2 regions of the Sphingomonas sp. GW821-FHT09B04 genome follow, and region 2 is predicted to be linked to the other one. Evidence: riboswitches for the same ligand, from Rfam matches in the RefSeq annotation. Region 2 holds a riboswitch; the other holds the start of a gene.
The links. Region 2 has a riboswitch for cobalamin ahead of AC07NK_RS17605 (TonB-dependent receptor plug domain-containing protein). Riboswitches for the same ligand answer to the same signal wherever they lie in the genome.
Positions count from the first base shown of each region.

Region 1: linked by a shared signal. The riboswitch ahead of metE (5-methyltetrahydropteroyltriglutamate--homocysteine S-methyltransferase) and the one ahead of AC07NK_RS17605 (TonB-dependent receptor plug domain-containing protein) in region 2 are both predicted to bind cobalamin.

Region 1 covers NZ_JBWKPO010000002.1:303,650-309,892, reverse strand. Annotated here, with positions in the region: gene AC07NK_RS07425 (hypothetical protein) at 1-211, opposite strand, end outside; gene AC07NK_RS07420 (cysteine synthase A) at 275-1,267, opposite strand; gene AC07NK_RS07415 (hypothetical protein) at 1,402-1,824, shown strand; gene AC07NK_RS07410 (Mpo1-like protein) at 1,821-2,147, opposite strand; gene AC07NK_RS07405 (DNA-deoxyinosine glycosylase) at 2,170-2,673, shown strand; gene AC07NK_RS07400 (VOC family protein) at 2,710-3,126, shown strand; cobalamin riboswitch at 3,177-3,391, shown strand; gene metE (5-methyltetrahydropteroyltriglutamate--homocysteine S-methyltransferase) at 3,504-5,804, shown strand; gene AC07NK_RS07390 (acyl-CoA thioesterase) at 5,938-6,243, shown strand, end outside.
Region 2 covers NZ_JBWKPO010000005.1:393,506-399,748, reverse strand. Annotated here, with positions in the region: gene AC07NK_RS17620 (sigma-70 family RNA polymerase sigma factor) at 1-391, shown strand, start outside; gene AC07NK_RS17615 (FecR family protein) at 425-1,387, shown strand; gene AC07NK_RS17610 (TonB-dependent receptor) at 1,413-3,866, shown strand; cobalamin riboswitch at 3,955-4,176, shown strand; gene AC07NK_RS17605 (TonB-dependent receptor plug domain-containing protein) at 4,356-6,224, shown strand.

The DNA.
Region 1 (6,243 bases), on a different contig from region 2:
CGAGGCTGGCATCGTTAGCGATGACGCCATCGGTCATGTTGGCGACCACCTCAGGCTTGGAGCCGCCTTCCGCCACCACCGGATCCTCCTTGTTCGCCAAAGAGAAGATCGCGCTCGCCACGCCGATCAGCAGCAGCACGGTCGCGAGACCGGTCACGCCGACAAGGACGCGCAACATGCTTTGTTTGGGATCGGTCGGGAGCGACTTCATAACGGTGTGGCATAAATGTAACGCCTTCGCCGCCGAATGTCGAACCCTTGTTTTACGCTTGCGTCAGGCGCGGTCGAGCCAGGCGGGCACCGGCAGTCCCTTGGACCGCAGCCAGTCGCCATTGTATAGCGTTGAAAGATAACGGAATCCGGTGTCGCACAGAATCGTCGCGATCCGCTTTCCCGGCCCCAGTTCGCGCGCCAGTCGCACTGCGCCAGCAACGTTGATGCCCGACGACAGGCCCAGGCACAGCCCCTCTTCAGCCAGCAGCCGCTCGACCCATTCCAGCCCCTCCTCGTCGGAGATGCGGAACTGGGTGTCGATCGGCGCGCCTTCGAGGTTGGCGGTAATTCGCCCCTGCCCGATGCCTTCAGCGACCGAACTGCCTTCGGCCTTCAGCTCGCCATGCGCATAATATTCGTAGAGTGCCGCGCCATGCGGGTCGGACAGCGCGATCGTCACGCGCTCGTCCTTTTCCTTAAGGCCCAGCCCCACCCCCGCGATCGTCCCGCCGGTGCCCGCAGCGCAGGTGAAGCCGTCGATCCGGCCCTCCATCTGCGTCCAGATCTCCTCAGCAGTCGAGACGATATGCGCCTTGCGGTTGGCGATATTGTCGAACTGGTTGGCCCAGACCGCGTTCGGCGTTTCCTCAGCGATGCGGCGGCTGGTGTGCACGAAATGGCCGGGGTTGGAATAGGGCGCGGCGGGCACGAGCACGAGCTCGGCACCCAGTGCGCGCAACGTGTCCATCTTCTCGCGGCTCTGCGTCTCGGGCATGACGATGATCGTCTTGTAGCCCTTGGCATTGCCGACCAGCGCGAGGCCGATGCCGGTATTGCCCGCAGTCCCCTCAACGATCGTCCCGCCCGGCGCGATCAGCCCGCGCGCCTCAGCGTCCTGGACGATGAACAGCGCGGCGCGATCCTTCACGCTCGCGCCCGGATTGGCGAACTCGCACTTACCGAAGATGTCGCAGCCTGTGGCCTCGCTCGGCCCCTTCAGCCGCACCAGCGGAGTGTTGCCGATCAGTGCGATGGTATCGTTTGCGACGTGCATAGGCCGACCATTTGCATGCCCTGCCCGGCGCGGCAAGCAAGCGATGCTTGGCGCGTGGCAACATCCGGACGCGCCTGCTTGACCCGATACCAGCCATTGACTACAACTGTAGTCACAAGATTGGGAGAAGGCGAATGACTCGTTTTGCGTATCTGGCGATCACCTCCGTCGCGGTGTTTGCCGCCATCCCGGGCAGCGCGCGCGAGACCGCGGACACGCGACTCTCCACAGCAGTCGAACGCGAGATGGCTGCGCAAGGGCCGATCGTTACCGCCGAGGACCGGGCGTTGATTGCGCGGAAATGCGGGTACGGCGCGAACGAGGCCAGGAACGACAACGTCAACATCGGCAACGACATGATGCATTGCGCCAATGGCAAGCGCATCCCGATGGACAGCGAACTCCGCGCGATGTCGAAGCGCGTGTCGGACCGGGCGAACCGGCACGTCGATCGCGCTTTGAAGAGCGCATCGGTCGCGCTCGCCATGGCCGAGGTCACGCAGGAAGCGACGGAACGCGCCATGAAGGAAGCGCGCCGGTCGCTGAAGGATCGCTAGACGACGCCTGCCTGCCTGAGATGCGGCCCCAGCCGCCCGCTCAGCCACAGGAAAAACATGCGATAGTCGCTGACCAGCGACCAGAGCGGATACGTGAAGGTCGCCGGCCGGTTCTTCTCCACCCCGAAATGCGCGGCCCAGGCAAAGCCGTAGCCCGCCATCGGGATGGCGAGGAACCACCAGCTGTTGAGCCAGATCCCCGCCGCCAGCGCGGCGAAGGTCAGAATCGTCCCGGCATAGTGCAGTGCCCGCGTCTCAGCCTTCGCATGTTCGCGAAGATAATAGGGCCAGAAGTCGGCATAGCGGGTGATCGCGCGCGCCATGGAGCGATGCTAGGACGGCGGCGTGGCGCAATCAACTCCCCGCAAATCGAGCTTCCCACCCGTCATCGACCGCGGTGTCCGCGTGCTGATCTGCGGCAGCCTGCCCGGTGATCGCTCGCTCGCCGCCCAGCAATATTACGCGCATCCGCAGAACCAGTTCTGGCGGCTGATGTCGGCGGTGGTCGACCACGACCTCACCGCTCTCGCCTATCCCGATCGACTCGCCGCATTGCTCGAGGCGCATGTCGGACTCTGGGACGTTGTCGCGACCGCGCACCGCCCGGGCAGCACCGATGCCGCGCTCAGCGGGATCGCGCCGAACGACATCGCCGCGCTTGCCGCGACGCTGCCTGATCTGCGCGCCATCGCGTTCAACGGCGGCACCGCGCTCAAACACGGGCTGAAGCACCTCGGCGCCACCGGCTACGCGACCGTCGCCCTCCCCTCGTCCAGCCCACTCCACACTATCGGTTTCGACGCCAAGCTGCCGGGCTGGCTGGAACTGCGCGACCATCTCCGTCATTGAGCGCGAGCGGCGCCCGCCGCACAATAGGAGAGAGCCATGACCCCACCCTTCACGATGCGCGGCATCGACCATATCGTGCTGCGCGTCGTCGACCTGCCCAAGATTCTGGCCTTCTATCACGACGTGCTCGGCTGCACCGACGAGCGTGAGCAGGCGGATATCGGCCTCTACCAGCTCCGCGCGGGCGCCTCGCTGATCGACATCGTCCCGATCGACGGCAAGCTGGGTGCGAAGGGCGGCGCGGCGCCCGGCGCGGAAGGCCGCAACCTCGATCATTTCGCGCTCGCGATCGAGCCGTTCGACCGCGAGGCGCTCGGCGCGCACCTCGCCGCCCACGGCGTCGAGATCCTCGAGGAAGGGCCGCGCTACGGCGCCGAGGGTGAAGGCCCGTCAGTCTATATCCGCGACCCCGAAGGCAATATCGTCGAGTTGAAAGGCCCTTCCAACAATTAAAGATATAAAGAAGTCTTTATATCATACTTGACACCCGGCCCCGTCGGCGCGATGCTGATGGGGTCGAAGGTGCTCCGGTCGGCTTGTCCGCGCCGGAGCTAAGATGGGAAGCCGGTGCCAGTCTTCGGGCTGAATTCCGGCGCTGCCCCCGCAACTGTAAGCGGCGAGCGGCGGTCGATACGTGTCACTGGGGTTCGCCCCGGGAAGGCCAGACCGTTCGCGTTGACCCGTGAGCCAGAAGACCTGCCCGCGACACGATAACGTCCACCGGCGGGGTGCCCGGTCTGGCCGCATGCGCAATGCGCGGCCGGTCCCTACCGTCCGCTCAAGCCCGCACGCGTCCGGCTTCTCCCCGCCTTCTTCGGGGTAGAAGATCAATGACCGTCACCATCGCCACACTCGGCTTTCCGCGCATCGGCCCGCGCCGTGAGCTCAAGCACGCACTCGAATCCTTCTGGTCGGGCAAGTCCGACGAAGCCACGCTGCTCGAATCCGCGGCAGGCCTGCGCACCGCTGCCTGGGCACGCCAGACCGCGCTCGGCGCCGACTGGCTGCCGTCGAACGACTTCTCGCTCTACGACCATGTCCTTGATCTCAGCGTAATGCTCGGCGCGATCCCCGCCCGCTACGGCGCGGCGGACGGCGAGGCGACGCTCGCCACCTATTTCGCCATGGCCCGCGGCACCACCGGTTCGCACGAAGGCTGCGCCCATTCGCACAGCCTCACCGCATGCGAGATGACCAAGTGGTTCGACACCAACTATCATTACATCGTCCCCGAGCTGTCCGCCGGGCAGAAGCTCGCGCTCGGTCGGCTCAAGGTGGTCGAGGAATATCGCGAGGCGAAGGCACAGGGCTATGAGACCCGCCCCGTCCTGCTCGGCCCGGTCAGCTGGCTCAGCCTGGTGAAAGCCACCGGCGTCGATCCGTTCGACTATCTCGACGAAGTGCTCGGCCTGTACGGCGTGATCCTCAACCACCTCGCCCATGCCGGCGCCGAATGGGTCCAGATCGACGAGCCGGTCCTCGTCACCGACCTGACCGAGCAGCAGCGCCGCGCCTTCACCCGCGCCTATGCCCGACTCGCGCGCTCGACGCCGCAGATCATGCTGACCACCTATTTCGGCGGGCTCGGCGACAATCTCGGCCTCGCCACTTCGTTGCCGGTCGCGGGCCTGCACGTCGACCTCGTCCGCGCGCCCGAGCAACTCGACGCGGTGCTCAAGGCCGCGCCGAAGACGCTGACACTCTCGCTCGGCGTGATCGACGGCCGCAACATCTGGCGCGCCGACCTTGCCGCTTTGCTCGACCGGATCGAGCCGTTGGCGGCGGAGCGTGACCTGATCCTCGCCCCGTCCTGCTCGCTGCTCCACGTGCCCGTCGACCTCGCGCTCGAAACCAAACTCGACGAAGAGGTTCGTCAATGGCTCGCCTTCGCCGTGCAGAAGGTCGAGGAACTCAACACCCTCAAGCGCGCACTCAACGAGGGGCGCGCCGCCGTCACCGCCGAACTCGCGATCGCCTCGCAAGCGGCTGCCAATCGCCGCACCTCACCGCGTATCCATGACGCCGCCGTCGCTGCGCGCATCGCCGCGGTTACGCCCGACATGCGCGAGCGCCGCTCGGATCACCCGACCCGCATCGCCGCGCAGGCAGCGGTACTCGACCTCCCCCTCTTCCCCACCACCACGATCGGCTCGTTCCCGCAGACCGCCGAGGTCCGTCGCGCGCGCGCCGAGTATAACCGCGGCAATCTCGATGCCGCGGCTTATGACGCGTTCCTGCGCGCCGAAACGCTGCGCACGATCCGCTGGCAGGAGGAAGCCGGACTCGACATGCTCGTCCATGGCGAGTTCGAGCGGAACGACATGGTCCAGTATTTCGGCGAACAGCTCGCCGGCTTCGCCTTCACGGTGAATGGCTGGGTCCAGAGTTACGGCTCGCGCTGCGTCCGCCCGCCGGTCCTGTACGGCGACGTTTCACGCCCGACGGCGATGACGGTCGAATGGTGGCGCTACGCCCAGAGCGTGACCGACAAGCCGGTCAAGGGGATGCTCACCGGCCCGGTGACGATCCTCAACTGGAGCTTCGTCCGCGACGACCAGCCGCGCGAAGCATCGTGCCGCCAGATCGCGCTCGCGATCCGCGACGAGGTGCAGGATCTCGAAGCCGCCGGCTGTCAGGCGATCCAGATCGACGAAGCAGCGCTGCGCGAAGGCCTGCCGCTGCGCTGCAAGGACTGGCAGCATTATCTCGACTGGTCGGTTGACTGCTTCCGCCTCTCCGCCGCCGGGGTTGCCGACGCCACCCAGATCCACACGCATATGTGCTATTCGGAGTTCAACGACATCCTGCCCTCGATCGGCGCGATGGACACCGACGTGATCTCGATCGAGACCGCGCGCTCGCAGATGGAGCTGCTCGAGGGCTTCGCGGCCTATGATTATCCCGCCGCGATCGGGCCGGGCGTGTACGATATCCACGCCCCGCGCGTCCCCGGCGAGGAAGAGATGGTCGCGCTGATGCGCCTCGCCCAGGCCCACCTCAGCCCGTCGCAACTGTGGGTGAACCCCGATTGCGGCCTCAAAACCCGCAAATGGGAAGAGGTGCGCCCCGCGATCGACGCGATGGTCGCCGCCGCCCGCACCCTGCGCGCCGAAGTGACGGTGGAGGCGTAAGCCTCTCCCCCTTCCCCTCGTCATTCCCGCGAAGGCGGGAATCCATTCAGGCTGACCGATCGGATCGAGCCGCGACGTCAGCCCCAATGGATCCCCGCCTTCGCGGGGATGACGGCGGGATTTAGGAGTACGAATGACAACCGCCCCCACCGACGAACCCATCGTCCGCCTGATCGACATGGTCTTTCCGGGCGACACCAATCACCATGGCACGCTCTTCGGCGGGGTGGCGCTCGCGCATATGGACAAGGTCGCGTTCCTCGCCGCCAGCCTCCATGGCCGCGCGCCCTTCGTTACCGCCGCCTCCGACCGGATCGACTTTGCCGCCCCGGCGCGCGCGGGCGAGATGGTCGAGGCATCGGGCCGCATCGTCCGCGTCGGCACCAGCGCGCTCGATGTCGAGATCACCCTGGTCGCTGAAGCGCCGGTCAGCGGCGAG
Region 2 (6,243 bases):
GCAGCGCGTCGCCGCGGCACCGAGCGAGCCGATCGCCGATTCGGTGTCCTACCTGTTCCGCGCCGCCGAGAATCTGATGCGCGACCGCCGCCGCTCGAGCGTGAGCCGTGCGCGGCGTCAGCAGGAATGGCACGAGGTCAGCGTGCCCGAGTCCGAAGCGCCCAAAGGCGAACGGTCGCTGATCGCACGCGAGCAGTTGCGCCGGGTCGAGACTGCACTGGCGGAGCTGGGGCCGCGCGCGGATCATGTCTTCCGCCGCTACCGGCTCGACGGGGTCGGTCAGGCGGTGATCGCGCGCGAACTGGGGGTCAGCCTGAGCTCGGTGGAGAAGGATCTGCAGAAGGCGTATCGCGCGCTCGCACAACTGAAGGCGGCATTCGATGCGGATTGAGCGGCACGAGTCCGTCATGAGGGCGATATGACGATGGAATCGAACGCCCTGCCGACGCCCGAGATCGCCGAGACCGCGCGCCTGTGGGCGATCCGCGCGAGCGATCCGGGCTTTTCCGACTGGGATGCCTTCACGCAGTGGCTGGAAGAATCGCCCGCGCACCTCGACGCCTATGAGACGGCGCTCGCGCAGGCCGATGAAGCCGCCGAACTGCTTGCCACGAAACCAATTCCCGCCTGGCAGCCCGAGCCGGACTCGGGCTATCGTCCGCCCCGCCGCCGCTGGTTCGCCGGCGCTGCGGTAGCGGCTGCTGTAGCGGCGGTCACTGGCTGGGGCCTGATCGATCGCGGTCATTCACCCGAGCAGATCGCGACCGCACCGGGCGAGCACCGCACCATCGACCTGGCTGACGGGTCACGGATCATCCTCAACGGCAACACCCGCATCACCATCGACCGCGACAAGCCGCGCCATGTCGAGCTGGCGCAGGGCGAGGCGCTGTTCGAGGTCAGGCATGACGAGGCCAATCCGTTCCTCGTCGTCACCGGCAATACGAAACTGCTCGACGCGGGCACCGTGTTCAACGTCATCGCCGAGGGTAATGGCGCGCTGGACGTCGAGGTGGCCGAAGGCGCGGTGATCTATCAGCCCGGTGCCGGTCAGGTGCGGCTCGATCCGGGCGACGGATTGTCGCGCTCCCGCACCGGCGCGCTTCCGGTCCTGCGCAAGGCCAGCCCGCAGAATGTCGGCGGCTGGCGTTCGGGCGCGCTCTATTACGACCGTGCGCCGCTCGACCGGATCGCGCAGGATCTGACGCGCAATCTCGGGCGGACGGTAGAGGTCAAGGGCGGCGGATTCGCGCCCTATACGGGTTCGCTGATGCTCAACGGAAGTGCGGAGGACGTGCTGGCACGCGCAGCGCCGCTGCTGGGCGTGCGGTTCACCGCACATGGAAAAGGATGGGTAATGTCACCTGCCAATGGTTCTCCGCCCTAGCCCCCTGGCCCTGATCCCAATCCTGATGGCGTCTCCTGCACTCGCGCAGGAGCGGACGGCCGACGTTCGCCTGCCCGAAATGCGCCTCGACGCCGCGGTGCGCCTGCTCAGCAAACAATCGGGCGCAAGCATCGGTTTCCGCGACCCTGCGCTGGCCGGCGTGCGCGTCAACGCGGTGCGCGGCAAACTGACCGCGGCTGCAGCGCTCGAGCGCGCCCTGCGGGGCACCGGCGCGCGCGCGCGGCAGGTAGCGGCGGCCACATATCTGATCGAACGCGCGACCGTGGTCGCAAGACCCGCTCCGCGCCCGGCACCTCCACGCGCCGAGCCGGCGCCACCCGCACCCGAAGCACCGATCGAAGTGGTCGTCACCGCCACTAAACGCGACATTCCGCTGGGCGCCTATCCCGGCGGAGTCCAGATCATCAACGGCGACAGCCTGTCTGCGGCGGACGGGCTGCAAGGCACCGCCGCGATCGAGACGCGCATCGCAAGCGTCGTCTCGACCCATCTCGGCCCCGGCCGCAACAAGCTGTTCGTGCGCGGCATCGCCGATTCGAGCTTCGTCGGCCCCACTCAGGCGACCGTCGGGCAATATTGGGGCAACAGCCGCATCACCTACAGCGCGCCGGATCCCAATCTGCGCCTCTACGACGTCCAGAGCATCGAGGTGCTGGAGGGTCCACAGGGCACCCTCTATGGCGCTGGATCGCTGGGCGGGGTGGTCCGCATCGTACCGCGCGCGCCCAATTTGCGCGCGAGCGAGGCTGCGATCTGGGGCGGCATCACCGGCGTGCAGCATGGGCAGCCTTCGATCGATGGCGGCGCAATCGTCAACGTGCCGCTGATCGACGACAAGCTTGCGTTCCGGGGACTTGCCTTCGGCTCGGTCGAGGGCGGCTATATCGACGATATTGGCCGCGGCCTGCGCGATGTGAACCGCGTGCGGACGATCGGCGGACGCGGCGCGCTGCGGTTCGATGCCGGGGACGGCTGGCTGCTCGACCTGACCGGTGTCGGCCAGAAGATTCGCGGCGACGACAGCCAATATGCCGAGCGCGGCGCGGGGGAGCTGGCCCGGAACGGCAGCATCGCGCAGCCGTTCCGCAGCGACTATTGGCTGGCGGACTTCGTCGTCCGCAAGCGCTGGGACGATCTCGAGCTGACCTCCTCGCTCGGCTATGCCCGGCAATATGTCTTCGAGATGTTCGAAGGGCAGGCGCTGGCCGACGTCGGCATGCCGGACGTGCAGCCCAAGGCGGATGCGCCCGGCACCGGCTATTCGCAGGCCAACCGAGTCTCGATGCTCACCTTCGAAACGCGGCTCGCAAAGCGCGGGCCGGACGGCACCGGCTGGCTGCTCGCCGCGAGCCTCCTCCGCAACAACGCGCGCGTCGAGCGCCGAATGGACATCGCCCCCACGCTGGCCCCCGTGGGTGGCGCCCAGGTTGGGGGCTCGGGCAGCGTGACCTTCCCCAGCCGCGACTATGTCTGGTCGATGGCAGTCTTTCAGCCGCTGACCGGGGTTACCAACAAGGTCGACGAAGCGACGCTGTACGGCGAGGCGACGATCGAGCCGATGCCGCGCGTGACGCTGACCCTTGGATCGCGGCTCACACACGCCAGTCTTTCGGGCCGTTCAGAGGACGTGCTGGAGACGCTCGCCTATCGCAATGACCCCGGTGCGCGCGTCAGCCGCAGCGAAACCCGGTTCCTCCCATCGGCGGCGCTCGCGTGGCGGCCAAATGATCAGCTCACCCTGTTCGCGCGCTTCCAGCAGGGTTTCCGCCCGGGTGGCATCGCCATTCGGCAGGACTATGTGCAGCGCTTCGAGGGCGACCGGGTGACCACGCTGGAAGCCGGCAGCCGTTATATCGGGGACAGGTTCGATATCGCCGTGAGCGGATCATGGACCGACTGGAAGCACATTCAGGCAGACCTGATCGATGGCTTCGGTTTTCCCACCACCGCGAATATCGGCGATGGCGAAGTGTTCTCACTGGGAGTCGCGGGCCGCTGGCGCCCGATGCGCGGGCTCGAGATCGACGCGTCGGTCTATCTCAACGACAGCAGCGTCACGCGCCGCGACTTCGTCGTGCTGCCGATCGAGGGGGTACCCTCGATCCCGGCCGACCGGCTGCCCAATGTCGCCGACGCGACCGGTCGCGTGGGATTTGCCTACACCACCGAACTCACCTCGGGCGACTCGTTCAAGCTGGATGGCCATGTCCGCTATGTCGGGCAATCCACGCTGGGCGTCGGACCGATCCTTGAACGGTTGCAGGGCGACTATGTCGATACCGGGCTGGAAGCGCGGATCGGCAACGACCGGCGCGGGATCAGCCTGACGCTGACTAACTTGCTCGATTCGCGCGGCAACCGCTTCGCGCTGGGTTCGCCCTTCCTGATCCGCGACCGCGACCAGATCACCCCGCTGCGTCCGCGCAGCATCCGCATCGGCTTCGACTGGAATTTCTAGCCGCTGCAAGGCCCGGCCTCGCGATCCCCGTTGGCAAGTGCAGCATTTGCGCGTAGGGGCGCGCTCGGACGCCGGGAGAAATCCGGTCGTCCGATTGATCGCGCTGGTGCCCCGCAAGGGGCTTGAATGGGAATGCGGTGCGGATGGGCTTCCATCCAAATCCGCGGCTGTCCCTGCAACTGTAAGCGGCGAGCGAGATGCGCTGGCTTCCCATTCGAGGAAGCAGCCACTGGATCGAAACGATCCGGGAAGGCCGTGCATCGAGCGACGACCCGTGAGCCAGGATACCTGCCAGCGTGGGTCGCTCTTGCCGTGGTCCAGGGATTGGCCAGGGCACGGTTTCTCTCCGTCTGAGCGACGAACCATGCGGCCGGGGCCGCACGGTCACGCTTGTGCGGGTGCCCTCCAGCGTCCGTCCGCACGCGCGTGCCGGCCGGATGCGATCCGGCAGGTCCCGCCTTCCAGTTGCTCGACGCGGGGGGACTAAATGTGAAGTACCGTTATTTGACCGTCCTGCTTGCCAGCGCCGCCGCCATGCCGGCATTCGCGCAGGATCAGGCACCCGCCGACGATGTCGTCGTCAGCGCCAGCCGCGTGCCGCTCACGCCGCGCGAGATCGGCAGCGCCGTCACCGTGATCACCGCCGAGGATATCCAGCGCGAGCAGGTCACCTTCGTGAAGGACATCTTCCAGGATCTGGCCGGCGTGCAGATCAGCTCCGACCGCCCCGGCGACCTCACCAGCGTCAGCATCCGCGGGTCGGACAATGATCAGGTCCTGTACCTGATCGACGGCATCGAGCTCGGCGACCCCAGCTCGACCAGCACCCAATATCAGTCGGATCACCTGACCACCGCCGATATCGCGCGGATCGAGGTGCTGCGCGGCAACCAGAGCTCGCTCTACGGCTCCGACGCGATCGGCGGCGTGGTCAACATCATCACCAAGCGCGCAAAGGACGACGGCCTGCTGTTCAACGCGCAGGGCGAATATGGGTCGTACGAAACGCTCAACGGCGCGGCGTCGGTGATCGGCAAGAAGGGCGCGCTCGACTTCCGCCTGACCGCCAGCGGCTACAAGCATAACGGCCCCTCGCTCGCCGATCCGGCGACCGGCACATCGGTCGAGGAAGACGAATATTGGCGCTACGGCTTCAGCGGTCGCGCTGGCCTCGCCGCAACCTCGAATATCGATCTGCAGCTGATCGGCTTCTGGCAGAATTCGCATTCGGACCTCGACGGCACCAACGCCGACAGCACCGACACGGTGCGCAAGAAGGAATGGGCCTATGCGGCTCAGGCGAGCTACCGCAGCGACGACAATGCCTGGCGTGCGAGCGCCACGGCAAGCCGCTACGTCGCCCAGCGTCGCTATTTCGGCACCTATAACCGCGCCGAAGGCGACTTCTTCGAAGGCACCAAGGACGTGCTCGCGGCCAATGTCAGCTACGACAAGGGCGGCCTCTTCGGTGTCGCGGCCGGCGCGAACTATGAAGAAGAATATACCGATCAGGTGACTGCCTTCTCGGGCGTGTTCGACAAGAAGATCACGACCAAGTCGGCCTTTGCCGAGCTGGCGCTGCGCCCGGCACAGGGCCTCACCGTCACCGGTGCGGCACGCATCGACGACAATAGCCGCTTCGGCAGCTTCGACACCTATCGCGTCACCGGCGCCTATGTCCTCGAAGACCTGATCGGCAGCGGCAACGTCAAGCTGCGCGCAAGCTATGGCTCGGGCGCCAAGGCACCGGGGCTCTACCAACTGTTCGACCCGACCTATGGCAATCCCAAGCTCCAGGTCGAGACCAGCGAAGGCGGCGATGTCGGCGTCGATTTCGACTTCGGCTCGGCGTTCAGCGCTCAGGTCTCCTACTTCTTCGCCAAGACCCGCAACGAGATCCTGTTCGATTGCGCCGCAGCCGCGGCCGCAAAGGAAAAGGGTTGCTATATGAACCTGGGCAGGACGCGGAAGTCTGGCGTCGAAGTCGCGTTCAACCTGCGCCCCACCGAGTGGTTGGCGTTCCGCCAGAGCCTGACCTATCTCGACGCCGAACAGTATGTGGCCAGCAAATGGCAAAGCCTGCGCCGCCCCGAATTCACGGGCAGCACGTCGGTCACGCTCACGCCGATCGATCGCTTCTCATTCACCGCGCGCCTGCGCCATCGCGACAACAGCCAGCCCAGCACCCGCAGGCTCAAGGGCTATGAGGTCGTCGATCTGCTCGCGTCCTACGGGATCACCGACAATGTCGAGATCTATGGCCGGGTCACCAACCTGTTCGATAAGCAGTATCAGATGGCCTACGGCAAGAACGCCCTCGGCCGCAGCGCTTATGGCGGCATCCGCCTGAAGTTCTGACCTGTTCGGGGAGGCGGCT